4 regions of the Pseudescherichia sp. genome follow, and region 1 is predicted to be linked to each of the others. Evidence: predicted binding sites of a transcription regulator. Region 1 holds the regulator's gene; each other region holds the start of a gene.
What was found. Region 1 encodes CRP, which controls carbon source genes, mostly activating them, when cyclic AMP is high. Its sites were predicted from a motif close to ATGTGANNNNNNTCACAT; they were not measured.
Positions count from the first base shown of each region.

Region 1 (4,173 bases):
TAAGCCAGATGCCATGATGCGGGCGCTGACGCCATGCCACCGATGAGATAGTGTGCATGCTGTTCAGGTGCCCGATAATGCGCTGGAGATGCATCTCCATCGGGCTCATCGGGCCGTGGGTGAGCGTCTCCGGCGCTTCAAGAATATTCGCGTCTCCGGATGCCCCGGCCCCGTCATAGTCCAGCCGCTGCTGGCAGCGCTGAAGCGCAATCTCACAGGACTCCAGATAGCGCTGGGCCAGATCCGGCGTTAGCATCGCGTGTTCCCGAGCCAGGGTTGTCAGGGCGTTAATGTGTTCGACGATAAACTGGCTGTGGGTCACCCAGAGCTTCATATCTTCCAGATAATGGGTATTGAACCCCGGCTCCTGCATCGCCTGGTTGAGGGAGTTAAAGAGCGCGTTGTGCGCCTGATTGACCCGTATCCGCTGGTAAGCCAGCGGCGTGGGCTGCGGATCGTCACTGAGGATCAGGCGAATCGCATCCTGATCCTTCTCAATCGCATCATGGGCATTTTTCCGCAGCAGCCCGCTCTGCCACTGCGGCCAGAGCCAGACCATCCCGCCGAAGGCGATCAGGCAGCCAATCAGGGTATCGATCAGGCGGGCGACGATAAAGTTCTCGCCGCTCAGGGTCAGAATTTGAATCGAATAAACCGCCGTAATGGTGAAACCCACCGTCGCCCAGCCGTAGCTCTTACGAATTATCAGGTAGCTTACCAGCGTAATAAACAGCATGCCCAGCAGCGTGTACCCCTCCGGGACATGAAAGTGCAGGGCGAACCCGGCGATGGTCAACCCCGCTAACGTCCCTGCCGCCCGGTGTAAAATACGCACCCGCGTGGCACCGTAACCGTTCTGCGTGACCAGCAGCACCGTCATCAGGATCCAGTAGGGCTTCGGCAGGTGCAGCGCGCTGCCCATCAGGCTGGCGACGCTCAGCATGACGCTGATGCGGGCGGCGTTGCGCAGCGCCGGAGATTTCAGCGACAGGTAGCTCTTGAGCGCCTCCCATAGCGGCTGGCGGCGCTGCTGGTCGGCCATCAGATCGCGCGTATAGAGCGGACGCTGGGTGCGCAGCACGCGGGCAATACGGCTAAAGTGCCAGGCGCAGAACTGCCCGACCGGGTTTTGCGGATGCTGGCGGGCGATCTTCTCCAGCGCGCCAATCTGCTTCTCCATAGTGAAGCGGGTCGGGTAGCGATGGTAGAGAATGTCGTCCGCCAGCACCCGGAGCCGGGCGGCGACCACCTGCGCATTCCAGCGGATCACCGCTTCGGCGTGGCTGCGCTCCACCAGCTTCTGCACCTCTTCCGGCTGGTGCAGGCTAACCGAGATGTGCTCCTGCAGATCCAGCGCCACCTGAAACGCCCGCAGCAGACGCTTGTAGTCGTTATGCTGGTTGGCGGCGAGCATATGCAGCTGCTGATAGCACTGGCTGATGAGATCCACCGCCTTTTGCTGGCGCGTCAGCAGCGGTGGCAAGGCCTTCTCCGGGTCGGCGTGCTGCGTTAGCAGGCTGTACTTCGCCTCGCAGTAGTCGGCAAGCTGGCGATAGAGCAGGCTTAACGACTCACGCAGCGGCTGCTCGCGCCACAGCCAGAACCAGAACCAGTTAAATGCGCCATACCAGAGCGTGCCCAGGGCGTAGATGAGCAGCGGCTCCCAGACCGGCATATTGCCCGCCAGGCTCAGGGTAAAGATAGCGGCGATGAGCGAGGCAGGCAGCAGGCGAGCGTGTAGAGGACTGATTTCCGCCGTGACGCCCAGCAGCATTGCCAGTCCGGCAAGGATCAGCGGGAGCGCAACGTTGGCCCCCAGCAGCAGCTGCACCGCCAGGCTACAGCCGGCAAACAGCGAACCGCCGATAATCAGGCGCTTAAAGAAGCGTTTGTGTGGGGTATCAAGACCGGCAATGTTACAGCAGGCGGGCACCAGCGAGAACAGTAGCCCCTGCTGCAGGTGGCCTAACGCCAGGCCGATGGCCACGGGAAGGCACAGCACCAGCGTTTGCCGCAGTGCGTAGTTAACTTCAGGGTGGTAGATTAACCGGCGCCACATGGGGGAGAGCAAAAACGGCGTGCGCAGAGGCGACACGCCGTTCTTAAAGCTTAACGCGTTCCGTAGACGACGATGGTTTTACCATGTGCAGAGATCAGGTTCTGATCTTCCAGCATCTTCAGAATACGGCCCACGGTTTCGCGGGAGCAGCCCACGATCTGGCCAATCTCCTGGCGGGTGATTTTGATCTGCATCCCGTCCGGATGGGTCATGGCGTCTGGCTGTTTAGCCAGGTTCAGCAGCGTCTGCGCGATGCGGCCGGTAACGTCGAGGAAGGCAAGGTTGCCCACTTTCTCAGAGGTGACCTGCAGGCGACGTGCCATCTGCGACGAGAGGCGCATCAGAATATCCGGGTTGACCTGGATAAGCTGACGGAATTTTTTATAGGAAATTTCGGCCACTTCACAGGCGGTTTTCGCCCGTACCCATGCGCTGCGCTCCTGGCCCTCTTCAAACAGGCCCAGTTCACCGATAAAGTCTCCCTGGTTCAGGTAAGAGAGGATCATCTCTTTCCCTTCTTCATCCTTGATGAGCACTGCCACCGAGCCTTTGACGATGTAATACAACGTTTCCGCTTTTTCACCCTGGTGAATCAGCGTGCTCTTCGACGGGTACTTATGAATGTGGCAATGAGACAAGAACCATTCGAGAGTCGGGTCTGTTTGTGGTTTGCCAAGCACCATGCGCGGTTATCCTCTGTTATAAGCTGGCGCCAGTCGCGGGACGGGTCCGGCGGCTGGGGTTGCAATCATATGCTTCCCGAATCCTGGGAAGGGGGCCGTCAATATAGGCATGCGGCCTGTAATGGTTGAAGTCCTCTGCATACCTGCATAATGTCAATACATTACTGGAGCATCCCGACTGTTTTAGCATAGCTTTTGCCGTGTGTCTCCTGGTGTCTCGCTTCAGCTTGATGCAGGTCGCCTTCCGTTGCGCGTTTTGCTCTGCGCGCGTAATCTGTCGGGAAAATTGCCACTCTGGAGTGATGAAAATGCAAGCACGCGTAAAATGGGTTGAAGGGTTAACGTTTCTCGGCGAGTCCGCCTCTGGGCATCAGGTCTTAATGGACGGCAACTCCGGGGACAAAGCCCCCAGCCCGATGGAGATGGTACTGATGGCGGCAGGCGGATGCAGCGCCATTGACGTGGTGTCGATCCTGCAGAAAGGGCGTCATAGCGTGACCGATTGCGAAGTGAAGCTGACCTCCGAGCGTCGGGAAGAGGCGCCGCGTCTCTTCACCCACATCAACCTGCACTTTATCGTTACCGGCAAAGAGCTGAAGGAGGCGGCGGTATCCCGCGCGGTGGATCTCTCAGCGGAGAAGTACTGCTCCGTGGCGCTGATGCTGGAGAAAGCGGTCAATATCACCCACTCCTACGAGGTGGTTGAGGGATGATTTTATGCCCGGTGGCGCTGCGCTTACCGGGCCTGCATGTCGCGCATTACCCTATTCAATCTTCTTGCCTTCCATCAGCCGCTGCACCAGCGGCAGCATAATCAGCTCCATCGCCAGTCCCATTTTGCCCCCCGGCACCACCAGGGTGTTGATGTGGGAGATAAACGATCCCTGCAGCATCGCCAGCAGCCAGGGATAGTCGATACCCTCCAGATCGCGAAAGTGGATCACCACAAAGCTCTCGTCCAGCGAGGGAATATTTTTGGCTGCAAAGGGATTTGAGGTGTCAACCGTGGGGACGCGCTGGAAGTTGATGTGGGTGCGGGAGAACTGCGGCGTAATGAAGTTGATGTAGTCATCCATCGAGCGCACCACCGAGTCCATCACCGTCTCCCGGGAGTGGCCGCGCTCGCTGGTGTCGCGGATCATCTTCTGGATCCATTCGAGGTTAATAATTGGCACCACCCCTACCAGCAGATCCACATGGCGCGCCACGTCGTGCTGGGGCGTCACCACGCCGCCGTGCAATCCTTCGTAAAAAAGAATGTCGGTGGGTTCCGGCAGCGGCTGCCACGGCGTAAAGGTGCCCGGCACCTGGTTCCAGGGGACGGCTTCGTCGTAGGTGTGCAGATACTTGCGTGCCTGTCCGGTGCCGTTGTGACCATATTCGATAAAGGTCTGCTCCAGCAGACCAAAGTCGTTGGCGTCCGGACCAAAG
Region 1 covers NZ_DAMBWA010000003.1:406,309-410,481, forward strand. The annotation lists gene RTX96_RS06690 (YccS/YhfK family putative transporter) at 1-2,059, opposite strand, end outside; gene crp (cAMP-activated global transcriptional regulator CRP) at 2,110-2,742, opposite strand; gene RTX96_RS06700 (OsmC family protein) at 3,051-3,455, shown strand; gene RTX96_RS06705 (phosphoribulokinase) at 3,507-4,173, opposite strand, start outside.

Region 2 (4,173 bases), on a different contig from region 1:
GCTGCCCATGCTGTTGTTCGCCAGCCAGAGATCCTCTGCCGGATAGATATCCGACATGCCCGGCACGATAATGCGGCAGGCGTAGACGCTCAGGTGCTCGTAGTCGGCGATGTAGACCTCTTTGTCCTCGGCACGGAAGATCGCCATCAGGGTCGCGAACTCCTCTTCGGTGGTGCCGGCGAAGCTCCAGTCCACGAACGGGTAGTCGGCATCCTGCTTGAACATATCCCAGGAGATCAGGCCGCTGGAGTCGATAAAGTGAGTCTCCAGGTTGGCATGCTCGGCCACCTCTTCATCGTCAAAGGTCGGCGGGGTAAAGACGTCGAGATCCTTCAGGCCACGACCCTGCAGCAGCTCGGTCACGGTACGCTCCAGCGCCACGCCAAAGTCCGGATGCGCGCCGAAGGAGGCGAAGCAGGTGCCGTTCGCCGGGTTAAACAGCACGACGCAGATCACCGGGTATTTGCCGCCCAGCGAGGCGTCATAGGCAAAGATCGGGAAACCTTCCGCTTCCAGGGTAGCAATTGACTCCACCACGCCCGGGTAGCGGGCCAGCACCGCCTGCGGGATCTCCGGCAGGCTAATGCTTTCGGCAATGATGCGGTTCTTGATGTGGCGCTCAAACACCTCCGACAGGCCCTGCACCCGGGCTTCGTTGCGGGTGTTACCGGCGGACATGCCGTTAGAGACATACAGGTTGCCGACGATGTTCATCGGGATGTAGACCGTCTGCTGGTCGGACTGACGGGTAAACGGCAGGCCGCAGATGCCGCGCGCTTCGTTGCCGGACTGCAGGTCAATCAGCATGCCAGCAGCGAGTTCGCCTTCCGGATCGTAGAACGCGCGCAGGCGCGCGTCGAGAATACCTTCCGGCAGGGAGTCATCTTCCGGCAGCGGGAACCACTTCTCATTCGGATAGTGGACAAACGGGCCGTTAGCGATCTCATCGCCCAGCCAGAAGTCGGCAAAGAAGTAGTTGGTAGAGAGACGCTCAAAGTATTCGCCGAGGGCGGAGGCCAGCGCTGCTTTTTTGGTTGCGCCTTTACCGTTGGTAAAGCAGAGCGCACAGGCTTTATCGCGAATATGCACTGACCAGACGTTAGGGACCGGATTCAGCCAGGAGGCCTCTTCGATATCGAAGCCAAGATCGAGCAGTTTCTGCTGGAAGCGGGCGATGGAGTCTTCCAGAGCGGCATCTTTGCCGGGGATAAATGTTTGCGTCATGAGCGTCACTTTATTCGTACGGAAAGCGCGCAATGATACGGGTTTTAGGTGAACGACGCTATCTTCCTGCACCGGAGGACGAAAATAAAAGCGCGAGCTATGCTTGTAGAAAGTAACGTCCTGTTTAGGCAAAAGAAAATGAAAGCATTCGATTTGCATCGTATGATGCTGGACAAGGCGCCGCTCGACTTCCTGGGAGAGGTCGCGCTGCGGAGTCTCTACACCTTTATCCTCGTTTTTCTGTTCCTGAAGATCGCCGGACGTCGCGGCGTGCGGCAGATGTCGCTCTTCGAGGTACTGATCATTCTAACCCTCGGCTCGGCGGCGGGGGACGTTGCCTTCTATGACGACGTGCCGATGCTGCCGGTGCTGGTGGTGTTTATCTCGCTGGCGCTGTTCTACCGGCTGGTGATGTGGCTGATGGCCCACAGTGAACGGCTTGAGGATCTGCTTGAAGGCAAGCCGATTATCATTGTGGAGGAGGGCGAGCTGGCATGGGACAAGCTTAGAGCGGCCAACCTGACCGAGGTCGAGTTCTATATGGAGCTGCGGGTAAATGGCGTGGAGCAACTGGGGCAGATTCGGCTGGCCATCATGGAGACCAACGGGCAGATCAGTACCTACTACTACCGTGATGAGGACGTGCGCCCTGGGCTTTCACTGCTGCCGGCAGGACTTGTGCCGCGCTTTATCGTCGCGCCGGAGACGGGCGACTATGCCTGCGTAAAATGCAGCGAGGTGATCGCGATGCAGGCAGGAGATAAACAACCCTGTCCGCGCTGCAAAAATCCAGAATGGACGAAGGCCAGCCGGGCGATTCGCATCACCTGACAGGGTTTTCCGCCACCGTCACAGAACGCTACAAAATAATCTGCTATGTGACTGAGTGCACATTTCTTCCCGTCGTCGGAATACCCGTTGCGGCGCGTGACGCGCAATGGTACAACCGATGTCACAGGAATAACTTATTGCTTTCAGCGTGGTGAGAGGAAATGACACAGGTCTTTAATTTTAGTTCTGGTCCGGCGATGTTGCCGACAGAGGTGCTTAAACAGGCTCAGCAGGAGCTCTGCGATTGGCAGGGTCTTGGCACGTCGGTCATGGAGATTAGTCACCGCGGTAAGCCATTTATCCAGTGCGCAGAAGAGGCGGAGCAGGATTTTCGCGATCTGTTAAACATCCCTGAGAACTATAAAGTTCTGTTCTGCCACGGCGGCGGTCGCGGCCAGTTCGCGGGCATTCCGCTGAACCTGCTGGGCGACAAAACCACGGCGGATTATGTTGATGCCGGTTACTGGGCCGCCAGCGCGGTAAAAGAGGCGCATAAATACTGTACGCCGAACGTAATTGATGCCAAAACGACCGTTGACGGCCTGCGCGCTGTTAAGCCGATGAGCGACTGGCAGCTCTCCAGCGATGCAGCCTATCTGCACTACTGCCCGAACGAGACCATCGACGGTATCGCCATCCATGAAGAGCCGAACTTTGACGAGAGCGTCATCGTCACGGCGGATCTCTCCTCTACTATTCTCTCAGCGCCGCTTGACGTCAGCCGCTACGGCGTGATTTATGCCGGTGCGCAGAAAAACATTGGCCCGGCAGGCCTGACGCTGGTGATCGTTCGTGACGATCTGCTGGGTAAAGCCCACAAATCCTGCCCGTCGATTCTGGATTACAGCGTACTGAACGACAACGACTCCATGTTCAACACCCCGCCGACCTTCGCCTGGTACCTGTCAGGCCTGGTGTTCAAGTGGCTGAAGCAAAACGGCGGCGTTGCGGCAATGAATGCCATCAACCAGCAGAAAGCCGAGCTGCTGTACGGCGTTATCGACGGCAGCGACTTCTACCGTAACGACGTGGCGGTAGCGAACCGTTCGCGCATGAACGTACCGTTCCAGCTGGCTGACAGCAAGCTCGACAGCCTCTTCCTGGACGAATCCTTCGCCGCCGGTCTGCACGCGCTGAAAGGCCACCGCGTGGTAGGCGGGATGCGCGCCTCTATCTATAACGCCATGCCGCTGGCAGGCGTGAAAGCGCTGACCGATTTCATGGTCGACTTCGAACGCCGCCACGGTTAATCGCGCTGTTTTTCACCCCCGCACGCCTGCTGCGGGGTTTTTATTATGTTGAGTTGAGAGTTGAGTTTCATGGAATCCCTGACGTTACAACCTATTGCGCGCGTAGACGGCACCATTAATCTGCCTGGTTCTAAGAGTGTCTCGAACCGCGCTCTGCTGCTGGCAGCGCTGGCAAACGGCACCACCGTCCTCACTAACCTGCTGGACAGCGATGACGTGCGCCATATGCTCAATGCGCTGAAAGCGTTAGGCGTTCATTACACGCTCTCTGACGATCGTACCCGCTGTGAAGTGACCGGCAACGGCGGCGCGTTACGCTCTGCAGAAGAAGTTGAATTGTTCCTCGGCAATGCCGGTACGGCGATGCGTCCGTTAGCCGCCGCGCTGTGTCTCGGCAGCAGCAACATTGTGCTGACCGGCGAACCGCGCATGAAAGAGCGTCCGATTGGCCATTTGGTAGATGCGCTGCGTCAGGGCGGCGCCCGGATCGACTATCTTGAGCAAGAGAACTATCCGCCGCTGCGCCTGCGCGGTGGCTTTACCGGCGGTCAGGTGGCGGTAGACGGCAGCGTCTCCAGCCAGTTTCTTACCGCCCTGCTGATGACCGCGCCGCTGGCCTCCCAGGACACCGAAATCTCTATCAAAGGCGATCTGGTTTCGAAGCCCTATATCGATATCACCCTGCATCTGATGAAAACCTTTGGCGTTGAGGTAGAGAACCAGCACTACCAGCGCTTTGTGGTACGCGGCGGGCAGGAGTATCGCTCTCCGGGTCACTACCTGGTTGAGGGCGATGCCTCATCAGCCTCCTATTTCCTGGCGGCGGCGGCCATTAAAGGCGGCACGGTGAAGGTGACCGGTATCGGGC
Region 2 covers NZ_DAMBWA010000006.1:100,858-105,030, forward strand. The annotation lists gene ycaO (30S ribosomal protein S12 methylthiotransferase accessory factor YcaO) at 1-1,224, opposite strand, end outside; gene RTX96_RS10315 (DUF421 domain-containing protein) at 1,363-2,055, shown strand; gene serC (3-phosphoserine/phosphohydroxythreonine transaminase) at 2,217-3,305, shown strand; gene aroA (3-phosphoshikimate 1-carboxyvinyltransferase) at 3,375-4,173, shown strand, end outside.
Region 2: the regulator CRP is predicted to act here: its motif matches at 2,101-2,118, upstream of serC (3-phosphoserine/phosphohydroxythreonine transaminase).

Region 3 (4,173 bases), on a different contig from region 1:
GTCTGGAACCACGGCTCTTCCGGCTGTTTAACCAGAAAACCGAGCTTCATATTTTCGGCGATAGCGGATTGTGACATAACGGCAGCTAAACCAATGGCCGCCAGCGCTTTAGTGAATTTGTGCATGGTTAACTCCAGCTTTAACGCTTTTTTATGTAAGGTATGAGAGTTTATTAGCTGTCTAATCAGCCTTAAAACAAGGCATTAGCACACGTCTATCAGGAGATGCTATTGCTGGAGTAGTTTTAGCGGGAAATTAATCCTCCATAGGAGAGCGCCATCACACCGCAGAATTACAGTAAAAGCGTGCATAAATTCAGCGAATATCTTCATAAGAATTGGCGTATTTGTCAGACAAATGCGGAGGGGTGTAGCAGAATTATCCATCAGGCCAGCCAGCTTATCCTTGTGGCCTGAGGAGTGTTTTGTCGTGCTGAGAAACTAGAGGGGATAGTAGATATGATCCGCGTGGTCACGTACCGGGGCATCATCACCTAAAAGACGCGCTGAGACGGCAAAGGCAAAATCGAATACCCGGCCTAATCCCTTGCCGCTAATCAGGTTGCCATCCTCTACGACGGCAGCGTCGACATAGTGGCCGTCGGTCACGGTTTCAAACAGATCGCCCGAACAGACGTAACGCCGCCCTTTCAGCAGGCCGTTGCCTCCCAGTACCCGTGCGGCTGCCGAGCAGATAGGACAGATAAGCTTTTCCGCTTCATCATGACGGGTCACAAAGGCGATAACTTCAGCGCTGGCCGCAAGGTTAACGCTCCCCTCCGGACCGCCCGGCAGCACAACGGCATCGTAAAGCGTATTCAGGCGCTCGCTTAACGTAGCGTCGGCTACCATAGGAATCGCGTGGTAGCTCACCACCGCGCGGGACGTAGTGCAGGCCAGCGTTTCTACATCAATGTGCAACCGGCGCAGTATATCAATGGTGACTATGGCTTCCGCCTCTTCAAAACCGGGGGCCAGCAGCACGGCAACTCTTTTCATCTCCAACTCCTTCATATTAAACGAAACCCTCTATGAGATACATTCAAGCATGAATGTAACCCTCTATTTTCATTAAGATTATTCGTTTATGACGTTGAAAAGTGTCTGGCGGATCACATTTGTCAGATGAATAAATCTTTACGATCGTCTTATCGACGCAGTAAGGCTGACATTCATCGCAGCCTCGTCCAGGACAGAAGGAGGTCATTATGGCGACTATCGGCATGGCACAAAAACTCAACTCGCAGGTTAATCTTGAGTTTCAGGCATCTAATCTCTGCCTCTCGCTCAGTGAGTGGTGCTGTGAGCACGATCTACCGGGTTCGGCAACCTTCCTGCGCGCGCAGGCGCAAGAGAAAGTAAACCTTATGATGCGCGTATTCGACTTTATGAAGCGCGCCGGTGCCTATCCTATTGTGAAAGCGCGGGAAAATCCGCCTGAACACTTTAACTCTTTAGAAGAGCTGTTTCAGAAAGCGTTTGAGGAGTACAACGTGCGGCGGGAAATGCTGGCGCAGCTGAGCGAAGAAGCTAAAGCGGTAAAGGATGAAAAGACCCTTAATTTTTTGCGCGAGCTGGAAAAAGCAGAGCAGCAGGATGGTCTCCTGCTGCAGCTGTTGATTGGAGAGATTCATCGCTCTTTGCGTGACGGGAAAAATATCACCCAGACCGACCGGGCGCTGCTTAACGTAGTGAACTGCCGTAAACACTGATCGTTTATCGCTGCTCTTTCTGGCGGGATCCTCTCCCGCCAGGCCCCTACCGTCCGGACCCTACCCCAACGCCTCCAACAATAAAGAAAACCTCCGTTTGAAAATAACAAAACAAAGGTTTACTTTATTTGCCTGTATTCACGCTTTAGTGTGTTTCTTCCTGCGGTGTAAACTTCAGCTCAATTAAGGCAATGGCTTTCTGAATAGCGCGCCGGGTAACCGGGTCCGCCGCTGCCGGATGGGCAGTGAAATCGATGGTTTTAAGCTGGTTAGCCATCTTCTCACGCACCTCAACCGGGGCGATAACGTCAATGACATCGAGGATCTGTTTAATCACCAGCTGGCACGCCACAACGTCGGACACCAGCTCCTGATCGGCGCTAAGATTTTGAGACATAGTTACTCCTGATTTCCAGAAACAAAAAAACCTGCCGTAGCAGGTTTTTTATCACAGCAACTTTATTAAAACATAGCGCCCGGCGGTACGTCTTTAAAAGTCTTGCAATAGGTTTCAAAAATGCTTTTCAGGATCTTGCGCAATTTCATGTTGTGCTCCGGCTGTTTTGTTGTGCAGGTGTTACTTGTCTATGGGCGTATAATATGACTTGCATCACAAAAATCAACCAGTTTGTGATGAATATCACATCAATTCATCAACACCTTTTTTAGATTTGTTAATAAATCGTTGAATAATCCGCAAGTTACGCAGTTTCATTTTTTTTAATTATTATAATTTTTTTTGAAATGGCAGACCAAAAATGAGTGAAAATACCCTCCCGGAGAAAGCGCGGGGCGTCTCGCCTGCTGCGCTGCTGGTGGCCGGGGCCTTTTTTATGGAGTTTCTCGACGGGACGGTGATAGCGACTGCCCTGCCGGATATGGCAAAGAGTTTTGGCGTCGACGCGGTGGCGCTGAACATCGGTATCAGTGCCTATCTCATTACCCTTGCAGTACTGATCCCCGCCAGCGGCTGGATTGCCGATCGCTTCGGTGCGCGTAAGGTCTTCACCACCGCGCTGGCGATCTTTACCCTCGCCTCGGTATTCTGCGGCCTCTCCACCAGCGTAGAGATGTTTGTAGCGATGCGCATTTTGCAGGGCATGGGCGGCGCGCTAATGGTACCCGTCGGCAGGCTGGCCGTATTGCGTACGACGCCTAAACACCTGCTGATCACCGCCATCGCCACCCTGACCTGGCCCGCGCTGGTGGCGCCCATTATCGGCCCGCCTCTGGGTGGCTTCATCACCCGCTACGCCGACTGGCGCTGGATCTTCTTTATCAACGTGCCGATTGGCCTGCTGGCGATCGCTCTGGCGCTGCGCATCATTCCCGATATTCGCGATGACGAACGCCGCCCGTTCGACCTGGCTGGCTTTCTTTCCACCTCGGTGGCGATGGTCAGCCTGATGTGCGCGATGGAGATGCTGGGAGGTGAACAGCAGCAGGGAGCGTGGACGCTCGGCCTGCTGGCGCTGGGCACTGCGACCCTAGTCTACGCGCTACGCCATTTTCAGCGTGCCCGTTGGCCGATGATCCGCCTCGATGCCATGCAGGTGCCCACCTTTCGCGTTACCATGTATGGCGGATCGCTGTTTCGCGCCTCGATCAGCGCGGTGCCGTTTCTGCTGCCGCTGATGTTCCAGGTCGGCTTTGGTATGGATCCGTTTCATGCCGGGCTGTTGGTGTTGGCGGTCTTCGTGGGTAACCTGACGATTAAGCCCGCCACCACGCCGCTGATCCGCTGGCTCGGTTTTAAAAAGCTGCTGCTGATTAACGGTGCGTTGAACGTGCTGGCCCTGCTGGCCTGCGCCTTTATCACGCCGACGACGTCGGTATGGGTGATTTTTGTCGTGCTCTATCTGGGCGGCGTCTTTCGCTCGGTGCAGTTTACCGGCGTCAGCACTCTCGCCTTCGCCGATGTCCCCTCAGCACAGATGAGCTATGCCAATACCCTGTTCAGCACGGCTACCCAGCTGGCGGTTGGGCTGGGCATTACGCTCGGGGCTATCGGTATACGACTGGGAGAGAAGGTCAGCGACTGGCTGGCGCTTAGCGGCGTGCCAGGCATCAGCTTCCGGCTGGCATTTGTGTTTATCGCGCTGATCTGTCTGGTAGGAATGGCCGATACGTTCAGGCTGGCGAAAGATGCGGGCAGCGCGGTGTCGACAAAGAGACGTTAACTTCTGGCCGGGTCAGCGTCGCGCTGCCCGGCACAGGAGGAATCAGGCAAGCACTTCGCGAACGAACGCTTCGATCTCTTTATCCTGGCAGTGTTCAAAGAAGCACTGCTGGAAACGCTGGCCGGAGACGGCGGTTTTCACTAGCTCAGGGTCGATAGCACGCAGGGTGTCGAGATAGTTATCTTTTACCACTGCCGCTTTCACCTGGTTGAGGATCCCGGCGTTACGCACCTGTGGCTCTTTACGCTCTGGCGGATAGCCTTCACCTTTACGGCCGGTAAA
Region 3 covers NZ_DAMBWA010000001.1:143,324-147,496, forward strand. The annotation lists gene RTX96_RS00685 (arabinose ABC transporter substrate-binding protein) at 1-125, opposite strand, end outside; gene RTX96_RS00690 (DJ-1/PfpI family protein) at 441-998, opposite strand; gene RTX96_RS00695 (non-heme ferritin-like protein) at 1,208-1,711, shown strand; gene RTX96_RS00700 (DUF2766 family protein) at 1,857-2,108, opposite strand; gene azuC (stress response protein AzuC) at 2,174-2,257, opposite strand; gene RTX96_RS00710 (MFS transporter) at 2,470-3,891, shown strand; gene RTX96_RS00715 (RpiB/LacA/LacB family sugar-phosphate isomerase) at 3,934-4,173, opposite strand, start outside.
Region 3: the regulator CRP is predicted to act here: its motif matches at 2,340-2,357, upstream of azuC (stress response protein AzuC).

Region 4 (4,173 bases), on a different contig from region 1:
AGGTCGGAGAACGGCTGGGTTTTGGTAACGTAGTCACCTTTGGCCGCACCCTGCGGAACCGGCTTCTCTGGCGCAGGAACAACCAGCTGACCGTTACGGCGATCCAGCACAAAGATGTTGCCGGTTTTCGCCGGGGCGTAGATCACCGGTACGGTCTGACCCTTAACGGTAATATCCGCCAGCGTCGGCTGGGACGGCATATCCATATCCCACAGATCGTGGTGTACGGTCTGATAGCTCCACGCCAGTTTACCGGTGGTGGCGTTCAGGGCCACGATAGAGCTGGCATAACGCTCCTGCTCCGGCGTGCGGTTACCGCCCCAGATGTCCGGCGTGGTGACGCCCATCGGCAGGTAGACCAGATCCAGCTTGGCATCATAGGCCGCCGGTGCCCAGGAGTTCGGTGAGTTCGGCGTAAAGTGATGCTGGTCCGCCGGAATGGCGTTCGGATCTTTCGCGCCCGGATCGAAGGCCCACAGCAGCGCGCCGGTATTGATGTCGAAGCCGCGAATAACGCCAGACGGCTCACGGGTAGAGTAGTTATCGGTTACCGCACCGGCAATGACAATCACCTTATCAGTAACGATAGGCGGTGAAGTCGGCTCGTACATGCCCGGGGTAGTGACCGGCATGTTGGTTTGCAGGTTCAGAATACCTTTGTTAGCAAAGGATTCGCACAGCTTGCCGTTGTCGGCGTTGACGGCGAACAGGCGACCATCGTTCACCGGCAGAATGATGCGGCGCGGGCAGTTAGCGACCACGTCCGGGCTGGCATTGTTGGCGTTCGCCTCATGATAGGAGACGCCACGGCAGGTCACGTGCTGGAACGACGGATTGGTGTTCAGCTGCGGATCGAAGTGCCACTTCTCTTTACCGGTGGCGGCATCTAGGGCAAACAGACGCTGGTGCGCAGTGCAGAGGAACAGGGTGTCGCCAACCTTAATCGGCGTGACTTCATTGGTGATCTCACCCGGATCGGTTGGCAGCTTCAGATCGCCGGTACGGAATACCCAGGCCTCTTTCAGCTTATGCACGTTGTCGGCGTTGATCTGCTTCAGCGGGGAGTAGCGCTGACCCTCCTGGTTACGACCATAGGCCGGCCAGTCGGCATCTGCGACCTGAGAGATCGGTGCAGCAGGCGTCGCATCAGCGCTCAGCGTGCCGTTAATCTCCTGCGGATCGTTAAAGCCCGCCCAGGTCAGCATTCCGCCTGTGATCACCAGCGCTACCAGCAGCGCGGCGACCGCACCGTTGGCAGGTACGATCAGGCGACGCCAGACAAACGGCAGCACCAGCCAGATCCCAAAGAAGACGAGGATGTCGCTACGCGGCGTGAGCGCCCAGAAGTCGAAGCCGACTTCCCAGACGCCCCAGATCATGGTGCCGAGAAGGAGCGCAGCGTAGAGCCAGAGCGCTGCACGCTTGCTGCGCCACAGCAGCCAGGCGACGCCGAGCATAACAAGACCGGCGATAGGGTAGTACCAGGAGCCGCCAACGGCGACCAGCCAGACCCCACCGATCAGGAGAAATAGCCCGCATAGTGCTGCGAACAGGGCTGTTAACGTCACGAGCACGCGCGACGTCCGAGCTTTTGTTTCTGCCATAGAAAGACACTCTTCTTAATGTTTAATATTTTGATAGCAATTAATTATAGGATTTAACAAGTGTGACCGTCATCACATATTTGGCTTTTCTTAACTCGCGCCCCTAATAAAAGCATTTGCTGGTATACTGGCGCGCTAATGAATTGATGCCGGAATAGAGGCTATCCGCATCGAGTGAGTGGTTACAAAATCAAACGGTTAGCATATGAAACATACTGTTGAAGTGATGATCCCGGAAGCGGAGATCAAAGCGCGTATTAGTGAATTGGGTCGTCAAATCACCGAACGCTATCAGGCGAGCGGCAGCGAGATGGTGCTGGTGGGCCTGCTGCGCGGCTCGTTTATGTTTATGGCCGATCTGTGCCGTGAAGTGCAGGTGCCGCATGAGGTCGATTTTATGACTGCCTCCAGCTACGGCAGCGGTATGTCCACCACCCGTGACGTAAAAATTCTCAAGGATCTGGACGAAGATATTCGCGGTAAAGACGTGCTGATCGTCGAGGATATTATCGACTCTGGGAATACGCTCTCCAAAGTGCGCGAGATCCTCAGCCTGCGCGAGCCGAAGTCGCTGGCGATCTGTACCCTGCTGGATAAGCCATCGCGCCGGGAAGTTGCGGTGCCGGTAGAATTTGTTGGCTTCTCGATTCCAGACGAGTTTGTGGTGGGTTACGGCATCGACTATGCCCAGCGCTATCGTCATCTCCCCTATGTGGGCAAAGTGGTGCCGCTTGACGAGTAGGCATTAAAAAGCCCGGTAGCGCGAAGCGTGCCGGGCAGTTGTAGGCCGGGTAAGGCGTAAGCCGCCGCCCGGCATTGCCACTTATTTGTGGTTAATATGCTTCTGGCTGATGTTGGACACGCCCTTGCGATAGCCCAGCTCAAGGGTATCGCGGCTGGTGGCGGTAACGTCAAGATCGCGCAGCAGGCCGTCGTGAATACCGTAGGCCCAGCCGTGGATAGTGACATTCTGCCCGCGCTTCCACGCCGACTGCATGATGGTTGAGTGGCCCAGGTTATAGACCTGCTCCATGACGTTCAGCTCGCACAGGGTGTCGAGGCGACGCTCTTCCGGCATTTCGCTCAGCAGCGCGTTGTGCTTGAGCCAGATGTCACGGATATGCAACAGCCAGTTGTTGATCAGCCCCAGCTCAGGGTTCTCAACCGCTGCCTGCACGCCGCCGCAGCCGTAGTGGCCGCAGATGATGATGTGCTCAACTTCCAGCACGTCCACCGCGTACTGCACTACCGACAGGCAGTTCAGATCGGTGTGGATAACCAGGTTGGCGACGTTACGGTGAACGAACAGCTCGCCCGGCTCAAGGCCGGTCAAACGCTCGGCGGGAACGCGGCTGTCGGAGCAGCCAATCCACAGGAAGCGCGGCTTCTGTGCCTTAGCCAGGGTCTCGAAAAATCCGGGATCCTCTTCCACCAGCATCTTTGACCATAGTGCATTGTTACTGATGAGTGTATCTATATCTTTCATGACGGTTAACGACCTGTAACCAAGTAAATGCGTTGAGCTAATATAGGTCAACTCCATTTAATTTTAAACCACACATAGAGTGTCAGAAAAAAGGTAAGCGAAACGACATGACCATTGCACTGGAGCTTGAGCAGCTTAAAAAAACCTATCCGGGCGGCGTGCAGGCGCTGCGCGGCATTGATTTAAAAGTAGAAGCGGGTGACTTCTACGCGCTTCTGGGACCCAACGGTGCGGGTAAATCGACCACGATCGGTATCGTCAGCTCGCTGGTAAATAAAACCTCGGGGCGGGTGAGCGTCTTTGGCTACGACCTGCAGAAGGACGTGGTGAACGCTAAACGCCAGCTCGGCCTGGTGCCGCAGGAGTTTAACTTCAACCCCTTTGAGACCGTGCAGCAGATTGTCGTCAACCAGGCGGGCTACTACGGCGTCGAGCGCCATGAGGCGCTGATCCGTAGCGAAAAGTACCTTAAGCAGCTCGATCTGTGGGAAAAACGCAACGAAAAGGCGCGGATGCTCTCTGGCGGGATGAAACGCCGTCTGATGATCGCCCGGGCGCTGATGCATGAGCCTAAGCTGCTGATCCTCGACGAACCTACCGCCGGGGTGGACATTGAGCTGCGCCGCTCCATGTGGGGCTTTTTAAAAGATTTGAACGCCCAGGGCACGACCATTATCCTCACCACCCACTATCTGGAAGAGGCGGAGATGCTCTGCCGTAACATCGGTATTATTCAGCACGGCGAGCTGGTGGAGAACACCTCCATGAAGTCGCTGCTGGCCAAGCTGAAATCAGAGACCTTTATCCTCGACCTGGCGCCGAAAAGCCCGCTGCCGAAGCTGGAAGGCTACCAGTACCGGCTGGTGGATACCTCAACCCTGGAGGTCGAAGTGCTGCGCGAGCAGGGGATCAACAGCGTTTTCAGCCAGCTGAGCGCCCAGGGCGTTCAGGTATTAAGCATGCGTAACAAAGCCAACCGTTTAGAAGAGCTGTTTGTCACGCTGGTACACAATAAAAAAGGAGACCACGCATGATGCAGCTCTACTGGGTCGCGCTAAAAAGTATCTGGCACAAAGAGATCCA
Region 4 covers NZ_DAMBWA010000010.1:67,089-71,261, reverse strand. The annotation lists gene RTX96_RS14410 (glucose/quinate/shikimate family membrane-bound PQQ-dependent dehydrogenase) at 1-1,604, opposite strand, end outside; gene hpt (hypoxanthine phosphoribosyltransferase) at 1,810-2,346, shown strand; gene can (carbonate dehydratase) at 2,428-3,090, opposite strand; gene RTX96_RS14395 (ABC transporter ATP-binding protein) at 3,198-4,124, shown strand; gene RTX96_RS14390 (ABC transporter permease) at 4,121-4,173, shown strand, end outside.
Region 4: the regulator CRP is predicted to act here: its motif matches at 1,665-1,682, upstream of hpt (hypoxanthine phosphoribosyltransferase).